Regions from separate parts of the Microlunatus soli genome, predicted to be linked through region 2. Evidence: predicted binding sites of a transcription regulator. Region 2 holds the regulator's gene; each other region holds the start of a gene.
The links. Region 2 encodes LexA, which represses DNA repair genes until DNA is damaged. Its sites were predicted from a motif close to TCGAACANNTGTTCGA; they were not measured.
Positions count from the first base shown of each region.

Region 1: the regulator LexA is predicted to act here: its motif matches at 1,344-1,359, upstream of BLU38_RS32025 (LysM peptidoglycan-binding domain-containing protein).
Region 3: the regulator LexA is predicted to act here: its motif matches at 2,812-2,827, upstream of BLU38_RS04640 (Stk1 family PASTA domain-containing Ser/Thr kinase).

Region 1 is NZ_LT629772.1:2,293,015-2,298,540, reverse strand. Features, by position in the region: gene BLU38_RS10650 (DNA polymerase III subunit delta') at 1-980, shown strand, start outside; gene BLU38_RS32025 (LysM peptidoglycan-binding domain-containing protein) at 1,619-2,392, shown strand; gene BLU38_RS10640 (PSP1 domain-containing protein) at 2,635-3,729, shown strand; gene BLU38_RS10635 (alpha/beta hydrolase) at 3,812-5,458, shown strand.
Region 2 is NZ_LT629772.1:5,820,752-5,826,277, reverse strand. Features, by position in the region: gene nrdR (transcriptional regulator NrdR) at 157-744, opposite strand; gene BLU38_RS26695 (VOC family protein) at 1,101-1,436, shown strand; gene BLU38_RS26690 (hypothetical protein) at 1,552-1,983, opposite strand; gene lexA (transcriptional repressor LexA) at 2,304-3,182, shown strand; gene BLU38_RS26680 (glycerophosphodiester phosphodiesterase) at 3,212-3,907, opposite strand; gene BLU38_RS26675 (DeoR/GlpR family DNA-binding transcription regulator) at 4,256-5,068, shown strand; gene BLU38_RS26670 (elongation factor G) at 5,311-5,526, shown strand, end outside.
Region 3 is NZ_LT629772.1:988,853-994,378, reverse strand. Features, by position in the region: gene BLU38_RS04645 (MBL fold metallo-hydrolase) at 1-445, shown strand, start outside; gene BLU38_RS04640 (Stk1 family PASTA domain-containing Ser/Thr kinase) at 451-2,622, opposite strand; SAM riboswitch class IV at 3,039-3,158, shown strand; gene BLU38_RS04635 (LLM class flavin-dependent oxidoreductase) at 3,275-4,426, shown strand; gene BLU38_RS04630 (NtaA/DmoA family FMN-dependent monooxygenase) at 4,429-5,526, shown strand, end outside.

The sequences.
Region 1 (5,526 bases), 3.2 Mb from region 2:
TGCAGTGCCCGGACGGTGGCTGCGGAGAGTGTCAGCAATGCCGTACGGCGCTGTCCGGTGCGCATCCCGACGTCACCCTGGTGCGGACCGAGCAGCTGTCGATCGGTGTCGACGAGGTGCGTGAGCTGGTCCGGCGGGCGGCGATGAGTCCGACGCTGGGCCGGCGGCAGGTGCTGGTGGTCGAGGATGCCGACCGGGTCACCGAGCGCGGCGCCGACGCGCTGCTGAAGAGCGTCGAGGAGCCCGCGGCGAAGACCGTCTGGATCCTCTGTGCGCCGACCGCCGACGACGTCGTGGTCACCATCCGGTCCCGGTGCCGGACCCTGCAACTGCACACCCCGACCGTTGCCGCCGTCGCCGGGCTGCTGCAACAGCGGGACGGGATCGAGCCCGAGCTCGCCGATCAGTCGGCCCGCGCCTCGCAAGGCCACATCGGCCGCGCCCGGGCGCTCGCCCGCAACCCGGAGGCGCGGGAGCGTCGGCAGCGGGTGCTGCAGATCCCCGACCGGCTGACCGGGTTGGGTGGTTGCCTGGAGGCGGCCGCGGATCTGATCGCGGCCTGCACCGAGGAGGCCGGCGTCACTACCGCCGACCTGGATGCCCGGGAGAAGGCCGAGCTGGAGCAGGCGCTCGGCTTCGGCACCAAGGGGGCCAAACCCAAGCAGGCACAGGCGGCGATGAAGGACTTGGCCGACCAGCAGAAGGCGCGGAGCAAGCGACTGCAGCGGGACGCGATCGACCGTGCGCTGACCGAGCTGACCGCGTTCTATCGCGACGTGCTCAGCGTGCAGACCGGCAGTGCGGCGCCGTTGGTCAACATCGAGCTGGCGCCGCGGATCGGCGTCCATGCCCGCCGGTCGACCCCGGAATCCACCCTGCACCGGATCGATGCGCTGCTGGCCTGCCGGGAGGCGCTGGAAAACAATGTCGCGCCACTGCTGGCGGTGGAAGCGATGATGATCGGTCTGGTCGAAGGCTGATTCGCCCTGTCGATGATCACCGTCGGTAGATGCGCAACGGGGTTCCACCGCTCGGCGGTTGTGCCCGGCGTGTTGGGTGCGGTATGGCCCGCTCAGGCGGCTGCGACAGCCCCTCGCGACGGACTTTTTTCCTCAGCCTCTCAGTTTGGGCGAGATTGAGGTTCATTCCGCCTGATATCGCCACTCGTTGTGTTCGCGTTAGTCAGAAACTGAGCTTCGGCTTTGAGTTTCGACGCGGGCGAACGTTCTCTGATGGCGGCCGGGATTTGCACAAGCTCGATTCACTTCCTACGGTGATGTCTGCTTCGTAGCCAAAACGTTATCAACGGTGATCGCGCGGCGGATGCGAGGAGATCGACCGCATCAGACATGTGGTCGACACGTGCTCAGCGTGCGCCGGTTCCCGCCGACGTCGAGCCGTCCGGTACGAACCCGACTGGGTTGCCGGATGCCGGGAGAGTCCCGGGCGACAAGGCGGGGGTGGAACCGGCGGGGGTCGGCTGACACAGCCGAGGTCGGGTCCACACGGTGTGGTGGCGGCGTCGGGACGCACGGTCCTGGCTCTGCACGCGGAGGGCGCCTGACAGCCCGTACGCAGGCCACATCGACCAGGCGCACGTCAGGAAAGGGAAGAGGACTTGTCCAACTCCAAGATCACCAAGCGCGTTGTGGGTGCTGCCGGAGCGGCTGTTGCTCTCACCGCCGGCGTCGGCCTGATGACCGCAACCCCGGCGCATGCAGATGTCTGGGACCAGGTCGCGCAGTGCGAGAGCAGCGGCAACTGGAGCACCAACACCGGTAACGGCTTCTCCGGTGGCCTGCAGTTCACCCAGCAGACCTGGAACGCCAACGGCGGTTCCGGCGATCCGTCGAACGCCTCCAAGAGCGAGCAGAAGCGGGTTGCCCGCAACGTGCTGAAGACCCAGGGCCCGGGCGCCTGGCCGGTCTGTGGCGCCAAGGCTGGCCTGACTCGTTCCAACGGCGGCTCCAACTCCGGCGGCTCGAGCGACTACTCCAGCAACAGCAACTCCGAGAGCTCGAACAACTACAGCTCCAACAACGACTCCAACGGCTCGAACTCGAACAACTACAGCTCGAACAACGAGTCCAGCAACAACTACAGCTCGAACAACCAGAGCAACTACAGCTCGAACGAGTCCGGCTCCAACGGTTCGAGCAATTACACCGCTCAGCGCAGCACCGGCACCTACTCCTCCGAGTCGACCCCGGCCCTGCCGAAGCACTCCTACAAGGGCACCGGCGAGTACGTCACCATCCAGTCCGGTGACACGCTGGCCTCGATCGCCTCCGAGCACAACGTCGAGGGTGGCTGGATGGCTCTGTGGAGCATCAACTCCAGCACGATCTCCAACCCGAACGTGATCCTGGCCGGCGCCAAGATCGAGCTCTGATCCGAAGATCACCCGGGACATCGCGCTGATCGTCTGATCAGCGACGACGCACCCAGCACAGCAAGGGCGTGCCCGTCGGGCGCGCCCTTGCTTGCGTCCTACACTCCTAGGCGATCGCTTTGTCGTATGAGTTCGAGCTCCGGCGGCCGGAGCGGGGCCAGCTGAAGAACTCGTACGACATCCGGATCGCCCATCGTCGGCACCATGCCGCCGGTGTGCCGGTCGGCCCGTAAGGTGGCCCCATGACCCGCGTGATGGCCGTCTCGTTCGAGCGGTACGGGCGGCTGTACTACCTGGACGCCGCCGACGCCGACTACCAGATCGGCGATCGGGTGCTGGTGCCGACCGAGGAGGGCGGGCCCGAGGTCGCCGAGTGTGTCTGGGCGCCGGAGTGGCTGACCGAGGACTTCGGCGAACTGCCGCAGTGCGCGGGCAAGGCGGCCGATCAGGATCTGGAGCGTGACGAGGCCAATCGCCGCAAGCGGGCCGAGGCCAAGCTCGTCGCCAAGAAGTTGATCAAGAAGAACGATCTGCCGATGAAGGTGGTCGGGGTCGACTACCTCGACCGCGGCACCGACTTCGACCAGATGGTGGTGGTCTACTTCACCGCTCCGCATCGGGTCGACTTCCGGACCTTGGTCAGCGAGCTGGCGCGGGCGCTGCAGGCCCGGATCGATCTGCGTCAGGTCGGATCCCGGGACGGCGCCCGGCTGACCGGCGGGATCGGCAGCTGTGGCCGCGATCTGTGCTGTGCCACCTTTCTCAAGGACTTCGAACCGGTCAGCCTGCGACTGGCCAAGGCCCAAGACCTGCCGTCCAACCCGATGCGGATCTCCGGCGCCTGCGGACGGCTGATGTGCTGCCTGAAGTACGAACACCCGTTGTACGCCGAGTTCGCCCGGAATGCGCCGGCGGTCGGTAGCCAGGTCAGCACCGCTGACGGCGACGGTGTCGTCGTGGGGCATCAGGTCCCGGCCGACGCGGTGGTCGTCCGGATGCGCGATTCCGGTGCGATCACCAGCTGTTCGCGAGCCTCGGTCTGCGGCTCCCGCGCCGCCTACGAAACCCGCGATCCGCGGGCCGATCAAGCATCCGCTGCCGCAGTCCTCGACCAAGCACTACCGGCCGATGAACCCGACCGGTCAACGCCGGCCGACCAGCCCGACCAGGGATCCCTGAGCTTGTCGAAGGGCCCGTCCGGGCCCGAGGTCGAGGCGGCCGCGACCGAGCGGCCGAAGAAGAAGGAACGCACCAAGGCCCGGCGCCGCCGTCGTCGGCGAGCCGCCGCTGACGGTGACCAGTCCGGAGCATCGGCGCCGGATTCTGATGATCAGTAGTCCCTCGAACGTGATCATTCGACCCAGCCGGCCGGTCCCGTACGTTCGCACCACCTCCGTACCTTCGCACCACGTACACCCGGTGCGAAGGTACGCAACCGGTGCGAAGGTGGTCGGTTTGCTGGGGATCGTGCTGGCGATCCTGCTGACCGGGTGTAGTGCGGGCGGGTCGGGGGAGGGACCCGGGCAGCCGCAGGCCACCTCGACACAACGCTCGAGCCCGACCGCTGGTAGCACCGCGAGCGGTTCGTCGTCCGAGGACGTGCCGTCGGCGACGGCGACCCGGCGCCCGGTCGAGCCGGTGCCGTCCGACGTCCAGCCGAAGGGCATCGACGATCCGCCGCAGGGCAAGGGGATGTCGCGCTACACCAGCCAGAAGATCGTCTGGGAGGACTGCCCGGTCAAGGACGTCCCGAACAAGCAGTGTGCGACCGTGCTGGCGCCGTTGGACTGGGACAAGCCGAACGGGCCGGCGCTGACGCTGGCGTTGGCCCGACGTCCCGGCACCGGCAGCCCGAAGGGTGACCTCTTCATCAATCCCGGCGGTCCGGGCGGGTCGGGCACCGATTACGTCGACTACTTCGCCGCGCACGGGCTGGACAAGCACTACAACATCATCGGCTGGGATCCCCGTGGTGTCGGCAAGTCGACCCCCGTACGGTGTCTGAGCTCCGAACAGATGGAGGACTACACAGCCTTCGACTACTCACCCGATGATGATCAAGAGGTCACTGCCCTGACCAAGATCAACACCGAGTTCGGGCGGGCCTGCCTGAAGAGATCGGGGGAGCTGCTCAAGCACATCTCGACGGCCGACACCGTTCGTGATCTTGATCTGTTGCGGCAGCTGTTCGGGCAACGGCAGCTGGACTACTTCGGCTCGTCCTACGGGACCTCGATCGGGGCGCTGTACGCCACCATGTTCCCGCAGAGCACCGGGCGGATGGTGCTCGACGGCGCAACCAGCATCGGCGGTGCCCCGGAGGTCAGCCAGACCTACGGGTTCGATCGGACGTTGGGAAACTTCGCCACCTGGTGTGCGGCCAACAAGTGCAGCCTCGGCACCAGTCGACAGGCGGTGTTGTCGAAGATCGATCAACTGCTGAAGGGATTGGACAGCCGGACCCTGCCGGGCGGTCGGCGCGATCTGACCCAGGCGCTGGCGACCACCGGTCTGCTGTATGCGCTGTATTCGCCGGCCAGCCAATGGCCGGACCTGCTGGCCGGATTGGAGCAGGCCGTCAGCGGTGACGGGTCGGTGCTGATGCACTGGGCCGATCAGTACAACCAGCGGGACAGTGACGGCGACTTCGGCCAGTTCAACGACTCGTTCCCGGCGATCAAGTGCCTGGACTCCAGCGACGACGGCGTGATCGGTGCGCTGAAGACGTGGCACAAGATCGAGAAGAAGGCTCCGACCCTGGGCCCCTACATCGGCCCCGACCTCGGCTGCCCGACCTGGCCGGTGAAGGCCACCGACGATCTGGACGTCAAGATCAAATACCAGGACCGGCCCGACATCCTGGTGCTCGGCACGACCGGGGACCCGGCGACGCCGTACGAGTATGCCGAGCACATGCACAAGGCGCTGAAGTCCAGCCGGCTGATCACTCTGAAGGGGAACGGGCATCTGGCCTACGACCAGAGCAAGTGCGTCCAGGGCAAGGTGCTGAGCTACCTGATCGACGGCACCGTCCCCGAGCGGGACAGCACCTGCACCGACGGCTGAGACCTCGATTTCCTCCGGCCCGCCGGGCGTCGCTATAGTTGGCTGCCGCCCGTCCGTACGGTTCGCCG
Region 2 (5,526 bases):
GAACGTCGTGCTGTATCGGTCTTGCCACTGCTGCTGTTGCGATGTGGTGAGGTACTACCGGTACCCGGGCCCGAGCTCGGTCATCGGGCAGCGGGGGGTCAGACCGGGACGGACCCACGCACCCTTCCCCAAGTGCGCGGAGGCCCGTCCCGGAGTTCAGGGGGACCGCTGGTTGCCCGATCCGGCGGCGCGTTTGCTCACCGCGGATCGGCGACCGGTGCGGCTGCGCGCGGCAACGGGCTTGGCGACGCGGCCGGCGGTGGCCAGCTCCGGGATCAACGGTTCGATCCCGGGCGGATCCTGCTCGATCCGCAGCGTCGCGATCTCGGCCTCGAAGTCGTCCACCGACGCGAACTGGCGGTAGACGCTGGCGAACCGCAGGTACGCCACCTGGTCGAGCTTGCGCAACGGCCCCAAGATCGCCACCCCCACCTCGTCGGCGGGCACCTCCGGCTTGCCGGACGCCCGCAGCGCCTCCTCGACCTCCTGGCCGAGCTTGGCCAGCTGGTCCTCATTCACCGGCCGGCCCTTGCAAGCCTTGCGTACGCCACTGACAACCTTGTCGCGATTGAAGGGTTCGACAACGCCCGACCGCTTCACCACCGCGAGCAGCATCTGCTCGATCGTGGTGAACCGGCTCTCGCACTCCGGGCACTGCCGACGGCGGCGGATGCTGCCGCCGTCCTCGGCGACCCTGGAGTCCAGCACCCGGGTATCGGTGTGCCGGCAGTACGGGCAATGCACGACGTCCTTCTCTCTGCTCCGGCCTCGTCCTGGGGACAACTCTGGGGACGACTTGTGGGCGACCATGTGGATCGGATGTGGACGATGTGTGGATAGCGAACACAAATTGTGGACGAAACACACGTCTGTAACTACTAGATATGGATACTACGTCCGCCGGGGTGAGCAGTCAACCGTCACCGCCGGCCGCGCGTGGCGTGTCGGAGGGGACCGTCCGGGCAGCCTCGATGAGCCCTCAGTGAGGGCGGACCGACCAGCCCAGCCGCCCAGCCGAGCAGCTCTGGCGCATGGGGTGGCCGCCGCCATAGGCTGTCCGGCAGCCGCGAGGGCGATCGACCCCGACCAGGAGGTGTGCCGTGGCGAACGGGCTCTTCGCCGGGATCCCGGTCCGGGACTTTCGGGCTGCCCTGGCGTGGTACGTGCGGCTGCTGGGTGCCGAGCCGTCGTTCTACCCCAACGACATCGAGGCCGTCTGGCAGCTGGCGGAGAACCAGTTCGTCTACATCGTCCAGCAGCCGGAGCGCGCCGGTGGCGCGGTCAACATGATCTGGGCCGATGACCTGGCCGACCGGGTGGCAGCGCTGGCCGCCCGCGGACTGGAACCGACAGAGATCGAGCGACTTGACGGAGTCAGTAAGTACGTCTACCGGGACCCGGACGGCAACGAGACGGGACTCGGCGGCACGACCTGATCCGAACCCGGACGGACGGCCTGCGCTGCGGCGCGGGACGGCCCGGTGTCACAAAACACGGCGACACCTGCCGAGCAGCCGGGACGACCGGGTGGCGGAGCGCTGACGGTCGTGATCAGCGACCGGCGACGGCCGAATGGCCCGCCGGCGTGTAATCGGGTGAGGTCACCGTCAGTGCGGTCGCCGTGATGACGGTGACCGCGGCTGCCATCAGCATCGCACCGGTGATCATCACCACCGCGATCCCTCGGTTGGTCAGCCGCCAGCTCGCGGTCGCCGCCTGACGCACCGAACGCACTCCGGCCGCCGCAACACGCTCGTCGCGGCATGCCGTGGCCGTTGCCTGCCGGCCGTCGACGGGGACCGAACGGCCGGGAACCAGCCGGGGTGCAGCGACGCCGGTCGTCGAGCGGCCCACCGGCGCGGCACCTCGGCCGCTACCCCGGCTGCGCCGCGGCCGACGGACCCGGATCGGAGCTGCGGTTCGGGTTGCCCGATCCTTGTCGCCGTGCGCCGACGAGACCGCCTCGATCGTTGCTGCACTCATCTTCGACTCCCCTGTAACTCGATTCGAGCCAAGTGACTGACTCGCACGTCTCTCGAACGGATGTTCGATCGAACGCCTGTGTGATTTGTAGTCGATCCGCGGGTCATTCGCAAGACCATTCGTACATTCGTTCTCATTCGTTACCTCGTCGGCCGTACGCTGCTGCGATCCGACGAACAACAGCACATCAGGCACCTCTGACAGTTCTCCTCGACCGCTTCGCCGAGACGCCCCGGATCCCCCGGATCCGAGCGCGACACGCCGACACGCCGCTCGAACAATTGTTTGATTCCCGCCTCAGTTTTCCCTACGGTGAGCACATGGCCGATTCGAAGAAGAGCTCCAGCCGCACTGGGGGACGCGGTACTACCTCCACCGCCGGGAAGCAAGGCAAGCGGGGCCGGCCGCGCAATTCAGACGTCGAGGCGCAGATCGCGCAGGCCCGTCGTCGTTCGGCGGAGGTCTCGGAGCGGGCGTCGGTGACCCCGCTGCCCGACGGCCCGCCGGATGCGAGCGGTCTGACACCGCGGCAACGACGCGTCCTCGAGGTGATCAAGGACGCGGTGGAGAATCGCGGCTACCCGCCGAGCATCCGCGAGCTCGGCGACGAGGTCGGATTGGCCAGCTCCTCCAGCGTCGCCCACCAGCTGAAGGTCCTTGAGCAGAAGGGATTCCTCCGCCGCGACCCGAACCGGCCGCGGGCGATGGAGGTGATCCTGCCGCAGGACTTCACCGGCACCTCCGACGGTGTCTCCGCTGTCCGCCCGCTTCCCCACCGGGTATCGGCGACCAGCGACGAGACCGGCATCGACGACGCGTTCCCGGCGCCGGTGCACGTACCGGTGCTCGGTCGGATCGCAGCCGGCGGGCCGATCCTGGCCGAGGAGCGCTATGAGGATGTCTTCGCGCTACCCAAGCAGGTGGTCGGCGAGGGTGATCTGTTCCTGCTGGAGGTCCGCGGCGATTCGATGATCGACGCAGCGATCTGTGATGGCGACTGGGTCGTCGTCCGTAAGGAACAGACTGCGGAGAACGGCGACATCGTGGCCGCGCTGCTCGACGACGAGGCAACAGTCAAGACGTTCCGCCGGGCCGACGGTCACGTCTGGCTGATGCCACACAACGAGGCCTACGACCCGATCGACGGCGACGCCGCCTCGATCCTCGGCAAGGTTGTCGCGGTGCTGCGGCGGGTCTGAGCCTGATCAGTCAGGCTGGGCGCGATCTGTCAGGCGGGAGCGGCCAGCGCGTTGTCCAGCCATTCCCGCGCCTCTCCCGGCGCATCGGCAGTGATCATGTCGACGCCGAGCTCGACGGCGAGCGCGGCGTCGTCGGCGTTGCGCACCGGCCAGCCCGCAACCTGGATGTCCTCATCATGCAGACGGTCCACCACTGCCGGCGTCAATCCCTTCCACCCCGACATCACCGCCGAGGCGCCGACGTCGTGGGCGCTGACCCGCAACGCGTCGTCATAGGAATTGGCGATCACCCCGCGCGGGATCTGCGGCAGCAACTGTTGCAACTCGGCCAGGATCGGCACCTGGAAGCTGGTCAGCAGGCATCGTTGTTGATCATCGGGATATTCGGCGAGCACCTCGGCCACCAGCGCCGGTGCGGTCGGCGCCTTGACCTCGATCTGGAGATCGGACTGGGTCAGCTCCAACACCTCCGGCAACGTCAGCAGGCGTTGCCCCCGCGGCAGTCGCAGGCGCTGCAGATCGCACCACGCGGTCGTACTCACTCGCGGCGCCGGACTCGCCCCCAGCACGCGGGCAAGATCATCGTCGTGACTGATCACCGGCACCCCGTCGGCACTGAGCCGGACGTCGAACTCGATCTCGTCGACGCCCAGTTGCTCCGCGGTCACCAGGCTGAGGGCAGTGTTCTCCGGGGCGTGCGCCATCGCACCGCGGTGACCCGTCACCCGGATCCCGCGCGGACCACCCGGAACCGCTGCGGTCCCGGTTGCGCGCCGACCTGCATTAACAGTCACGGGTCCAATCTTCACACACCACGCAAAATCGTTGGTGGACCGACACAGGCTGCACCAAGGTCCCTTCGATGTCGCGAATCATCCGGTCCCAGCCAGTGTTTTCCCTAGCCATCGCGATGATGGAAGCTCTCGGAGGCGAGCCCGACAGACCACGAGGCGACGACGACGCGACGCCGAAGACCCACGCGTTCGGCACCGTTCATCTAGACTTCATATGTTATTTGTGCGCCGCATGATGTGATCTTCTTCGGCGTCCATCACAGGAGGGTTCACACAACGATGACGCAGACCCGCGACGCGCGGCTGGCGGCGATCGTCGATCATCTGGTCGAGGTCGGTTCGGAGGCGGCCAAGCAACTCGCCGCCCGCTTCGACGTCTCGGTGATGACTGTTCATCGTGACCTGGACGAACTCGAGCAACGCGGTCTGGTCCGCAAGTTCCACGGCGGCGCCAGCGTCACCCGGACCGGAAGCTACGAGATCGCCGCCGCGATCCGTCGGCGGTTGGCCGTCGCGCAGAAACAGACGTTGGCCAACGCAGCCGCCGAGTCCGTCCGCGACGGCCAGACAGTGATGATCGACGACTCCTCGACCGCTTCGGCGATGGTCGATCCGCTGATCCGCTCCGCGATGACCATCCAGGTGATCACCAACTACCTGCCGTCGCTGATCGCGCTCTCCCGCTCGACCCGAGTAGTGGCCCAAGCGATCGGTGGTGAGTACGACCGCAGCCACGAGTCCTATCTCGGAGTCGGCGCCGTGGACGCCGTGCACGCCTTACGTCCCGACACGGTCTTCGTCTCCTCGACCACTGCGGATGCGGCCGGCATCTATCACCAGGAAGAGCGGATCGTCACGCTCAAGCAGGAGATGCTGCGCTCGGCCCGGCGCCGCGTGCTGCTGTTGGACGAGACCAAGATCGGCGCATCCTCGCTCTACCGGGTCTGCGGCTGGGAGATGATCGACGAACTGATCACCACCGACGCAGCCCCGGCGGAGGTGTTGGCCGAGATCGATCCGCGGGTGAAGGTCACGGTTGTCGCCCTCGGCGCCGCCTCGTCGGAAGAATCTCCGGCGGGTGCGGGACACTAGTGTCCCCCGCGCCGACCGGTACCCCCTACCAGGGCACAACGGGGCCGACGACCAGCAGGTCGCGCCGCCGGGACCGCCTGACCGGCTTTCGGTAAATGGGCTGACACCGCCCGCTGAGACTGCATAGGCTTGTCCCGACGGCAACAGGCCCCAGGACCAGGATCAGGAGGAGCTGACGATGCGAGCGACGTACGCGGTTCTTCGTCTTCCCTCTCCGTTCCCTCCTGGTCCAAGGATTTCGCGTGCCGTCCACTCGCTTTCTCAATCTGGGCATCCTCGCCCACGTCGACGCCGGTAAGACCACCCTCACCGAGCAGTTGCTCTATCTCGGTGGAGCGATCGACGAGCTCGGCTCGGTCGATACCGGCACCACCCGCTCCGACAGTCTCGCCCTGGAGCGTGAACGCGGCATCACGATCAAGTCCGCTGTCGTCTCGTTCCCGCTGGACGATCGGCTG
Region 3 (5,526 bases), 1.9 Mb from region 2:
GCTGGCCGGCAAGGAGGGCCAGGGCGGCCCGATCCCGGAGCTGCCCGGCGCCGGCAGTCTGGCGCCGGGGGACAGCACCACCATCGGTGGGCTCAGCATCACCGCCGCCGGCGGGCAGCACGCGATCATCCACGCCGACGTGCCGCGGATCGGCAACGTCGGCTACCTGATCGGCGGCGCGGGGGAGCCGACCCTGTTCCATCCCGGCGACTCCTACGAGTACGCCCCCGAGGGTGTCGACCTGCTGGCCTTCCCGACCCAGGCGCCGTGGGCGGCGCTGAAGGAGGGGATCGACTTCGCGCGGGCCGTCGGCGCCCCGACCGGCTTCCCGATCCACGACGGTCTGGTCAACGATCGCGGTCGCGGGATGGTGCTCGGGCGGATCAACTCGATGACGCCGACCCAGCTGGTCGATCTGCGCGGCGCCGGTGCGCAGAGCTTCTGACCGGTTCAGACCAGGCTCAGGGTGATGGTCGAGCCCTTCGGCGCCTTGGTGCCGCCGGCGGGGTCGGAGGCGGCGACGTAGCCGAGGCCGAGGAAGAGCACGCCGGATTTGTTGGTCCGGACCGTGAATCCCTTGTCCTCAAGGGTCTTCTTGGCCGCTTCGACCCCCATCGACTTGACGGTCGGGACAGTCACCATCACCGGTCCGAGCGAGGTCACCAGGGTCACCCGGTCGTCCTTGTGTCCCTCGCCGTCGTCCGGTGACTGCTTGATCACCGCGCCCGGCGGCACCGTGGCCGAGTGCTTGTTCTTGATCTTGACGGTGAAGCCGGCGTCCTTCAGGGCCGCTGCCGCCTGGTCGGCGGGGCGGCCGGTGTAGTCGGTGATGGTGATCGGGCGGGGTCCGGCGGATATCACCAGGTCGATCCGGCTGTCCGGTTTGAGTTGATCACCGGGTGTCTCCGAGGCCTTGATCACCAAGCCCTTGTCGACGGACTCGCTGTAATCGGTGTGCACCGTGCCGGACCGAAGATGCTGGCGGTCCAGGGCAGCAACGGCCGAGTCCTCGGTCAAGCCGGCCACCGTCGGCATCGGATACCGCTCCGGGCCACGGGAGACGGTCGCGTCGATCTCGCCACCGCGCAGGATCTTGCCGCCTGGCTGCGGCGAGGTGTTGATCACGTTGCCCTTCGGCACGGTCTCGGAATAGTCCTTGGCGAAGGCGATCTGCAGACCCGCCTCGCGGGCGATGATCTTGGCCTGGGCCTGCGGCATCGAGGTCAGCGCCGGTGCCGAGGTGAAGCGTCCCTTGGCCAGATACCAGCCGGCAGCGGCGGCGACCGCGGTCAGCAACAGCACCAAGATCAACACGATCCAACCGCGGAACCGGTGCCGGGGGCGGTGTACGGGTTGATTCGGGCGCCGACGCCGGACGTCCCGGTCGTCGTCCACGTCGATCGGGCTCAGCTGCGACGAGGCGCTGTCCTCCGTAGACGGTGAGGACAGGTGGGCCGGCGTCGACGGACCGCTCAGGAACCGGATGTCGGTGGGGGTGAACTCCTGTTCGTCCTCGGCGTAGGCCGCCGGTGTCGGGTCGACCGCCGGCCGGATTTGTTCGGCCCTGATCTGTTCGGCCCGGGGTTGTTGCGGCTGGGCGGCGAACTCCGCGCGTTCCTGCAGCGCGGCTGCCTCCAGCGCCGGGCCGATGGCCGTCGTCGACGCGTACGGGTCGACCTCGTCGGCGGCGTCGCGGGCTCGCTGCTGGCGCAACGCCAGCAGCGGCACCGTCAGATCCTGGCTGAGCTCGGGATCGGAGCGCAGCCCGGCCTGCAGCGCGGAACGTACCCGCCGGACCTGGGCCAGCAGGATCTTGGCGTCATGCGGTCGAGCATCGGCATCGCGGGCCGTCGCCCGCGCGATCAGGGCGTCGACGTAGTCCGGGATCGGCCCGGCGGTCTGGAAGGTCGACGGTGCCGGCACATCGTTGTGGACGTGGGCGTAGGCAACCTGGATCGGGGTCTCTCCGGTGTGCGGCTTGCGGCCGGTGAGCAGCTCGAACAGCACGACGCCGGTGCTGTACACATCGGAACGCGCGTCGGCCTTGCCGGAGACGACCAGTTCCGGTGGCAGGTAGGACACCGTGCCGATCAGCAGTCCGGCGGTGGCCGTCGACGTCTGAGCCGTGACCGCGCGGGCCAGCCCGAAATCGCCGACCTTGATCTCGCCGCGCTCGGAGATCAGCACGTTCTCCGGCTTGATGTCGCGGTGCACCAGACCCGCCTCGTGTGCGGCGGCCAGCGCGCTGAGCACCGGTTCGATCATGGTCAGCGCGCGGATCGGAGTCAGCGGCGACTCCCGGGAGATCACCGAGCGCAGGGTTCGGCCCTCGACCAGCTCCATCACGATGTACGGGCGTCCGGCGTCGTCCCCCTGGTCGAACACCGAGACCACATGAGGGTGTGACAACCGGGCCGCGGACCGGGCCTCGCGATCGAACTTCCGCGCGAAGTCGGCATCGTCGCCGAGCCCGACGTGCATCACCTTGACCGCGACCATCCGGCCGAGCCGGGTGTCGGTGGCTCGGTATACGGTCGCCATGCCGCCACGGGCAACCCGGTCGAGGACCTGGTAGCGGCCGTCGAGTACGTGCCCGACCAGCGGGTCGCTCGTACTCGTCATCGTCACGCCTGCTCCAAAAAGGTGCCGAGGGGAAGGGCGGGTCGGCGCGGTCGACCCATGGCCGAGTGTAGGGCGACCGCCGCGTGATTCCAGGGCCAACGCGCCGTACTCCCGCGTTGTGTCCTGGATGTGCCGTGGCTGTCGAGGCTCGTGTCCTGACGGTGATCACCGCGAGACCTCTGCCGGATAACCAACGGGTGTTCGATTTTCCTTGCTCTGCAGCGATTCCGCGCCCCCCGCCGGCCGGCCCGGTGTGTGGGGCATTGCCGTGGTGATCATCGACGACCCGTGGGCCGGCCCGTCTGCGGGCCAGGTGATCTCGAGTCGGGGGCTCCGGTCTCGTGACAGCGAGACAGCGGCGTTCACATCGCGGACGTCCGGTCGGGGCTGCTGCGACGGCGGGTTAGCGTTGTCTTCGTCAAGAGCGTCAGCGCCAAGCCCCGGCTTGCTGACCGGCAACCCTCCTCCGCGGCGGGGTGCCCCGGGTGAAGACATGGCTGTACGGCCCATCCGGGCGGTAGTGGCAAGTGCGGGCCCATCAGATCGGGGTCCCTGACGAGAGGACCAGGACGCGGTGAACTGTCGATCTAAATCCTAGTTAAACCGTAGGTAATACAGAGAATCTGATGATCATGAAAGGACGATCGGCCCGATGGCTCTCTCCACCTCGCTGCACCTCGGTGTCGCGCTCGAAGGGCTCGGTACCCACCCCCGAGCGTGGCGACTTCGGCCGCAGCTGGCGCGCCGTGCCTTCGGCGCGCGCTACTACCTCGACCTGATCCGGGTCGCCGAACGGGCCGGGATCGACTTCGCCTATTTCACCGACGGCTATGCGTTGCAGAGCGAGGACGACCGCAACTTCCGTGGCCGGCTGGACGCCGCATTGCTGGCCAGCCGACTCGCGCCGGTGACCGGGGGCATCGGCCTGGTGCCCGAATTCACCGTCACCCACGCCGAGCCGTTCCACATCTCCAAGGCGGTGGCCACCCTCGACCACACCAGTGAGGGGCGGGCCGGCTGGGCCCCGATCACGGCCAGCAGCGCCGACCCGACCGCGGAGGAACAGAACCGGCACTTCGGGCGACGGGAGCTGCTCGACCCCCAAACGGCCGACGCCGAGGCCGGCGAGGTCGCCGACGTCGTCCAGCGACTGTTCGACTCCTGGGAGGACGACGCGGAGATCCGCGATCTGCCGACCGGCCGCTTCATCGATCGGGACAAACTGCACTACGTCGACTTCGACGGGGAGTTCTTCTCGGTCAAGGGTCCGTCGATCACGCCGCGACCGCCGCAGGGCCGGCCGCCGACCGTGTTCGTGGTACGGACGGCGGCCGCGGCCAGCAACGCCGGACGTCATGCCGACGTCGCCGTCGTCACTGCCGGTGATCTCGAAACCGACCGGACCCTGGCCGACGGGGTCCGAGCGGCGGCACTCGAGGCCGGCCGCAGCGAGCCGCTGCCGGTGCTCGTCGGCTACCAGGTCCTGCTGGCGGGCACCGCCGATCAGGTCAAGGAGCAGCGCGCGGTTCTTGATCACGGCCTGGCGCAGCGCCCGACGGCCCGCGGGATCGGATTCGAGGGCACGCCGGGAGCGCTCGTCGAGGAGCTCGCCGGGATCGGCTCCGCCGGGTTCGCCGGCGCCTTGATCAACTTCGAGGTACTGCCGGGCGGGTTGGAGCTGTTCGCCGACGCCGTCGTCCCTCAGCTGGAGGAACGAGGCCTGTTCCGAGCCGGCGATCGGGATCTGACGCTTCGCGGACGCTTCGGCCTGACCAGACCCGTCAATCGGTACGTGAGGAGTTGATCATGAGTCAATCGCAGGACCATCGACAAGCCGGGCGGCCGACCAAGCAGGTCCGGCTCGGTGCACACTTTCCCGGCGTCAACCACAACACCGTCTGGTCCGACCCGCAGGCCGGCAGTCACATCGCGTTCGGGTCGTTCCGCGAACTCGCCCAGAGCGCGGAACGGGGCAGGTTCGACTTCTTCTTCCTGGCCGAAGGCCTCCGGCTGCGCGAACGGCACGGCAAGATCCATGATCTTGATGTCGTCGGCCGGCCCGACACGTTGCCGGTGCTGGCGGCGCTGGCGGCGGTGACCGAGCACCTCGGGCTGGTCGGGACGATCAACGCCACCTTCAACGAGCCGTACGAGTTGGCTCGGCAGTTCGCCTCGTTGGACCTGCTGTCCGACGGCCGTGCCGGCTGGAACGTCGTGACCTCCTCCGACGCCTTCACCGGTGAGAACTTCCGCCGCGGCGGCTACCTGGCGCGCACCGACCGATACGTCCGGGCCGCGGACTCCGTCGGCACCGCCCGTGAGCTGTGGGACAGCTGGCAGGCCGATGCCGTGGTCGCCGACCTTGATCATTTCACCCGGCCCGGGGCGATCAGCCCGTTCAGCCACCACAGTGAGCAGTTCGACATCAGCGGGGTGTTCGACACACCCCGTCCGGTGCAGGGACATCCGGTGATCTTTCAGGCCGGTGACTCCGCCGACGGCCGCGACTTCGGGGCCCGAACTGCGGACGCCATCTTCGGACGCTGGTTCGACACGGCCGAACGACGCCGGACCTCCTATGCCGACTTCAAACAGCGCGCGGCGAGCTTCGGCCGGCAGCCCGAGGAGCTGAAGATCTTCCCCGGGGTCAGCTTCGCCCTCGGCGACACCGAGGAGGAGGCACAGCACAACGACTATCGGATCCGTCGGGCGCAGATCACGCCACAGACCGCACTCAACCTGCTCGGTCAGGTCTGGAACCGGGATCTGTCCGACCTCGATCCCGACGGCCCGCTGCCCACGGTCGATCCCGACCGCGGCGGCCCGTCGGTGGTGGCGGGACAGTCGCGGCGCAACGACGAGGATGGTCTTGCCGACCGCTACCGGACGCTGGCCCGGGAGAAG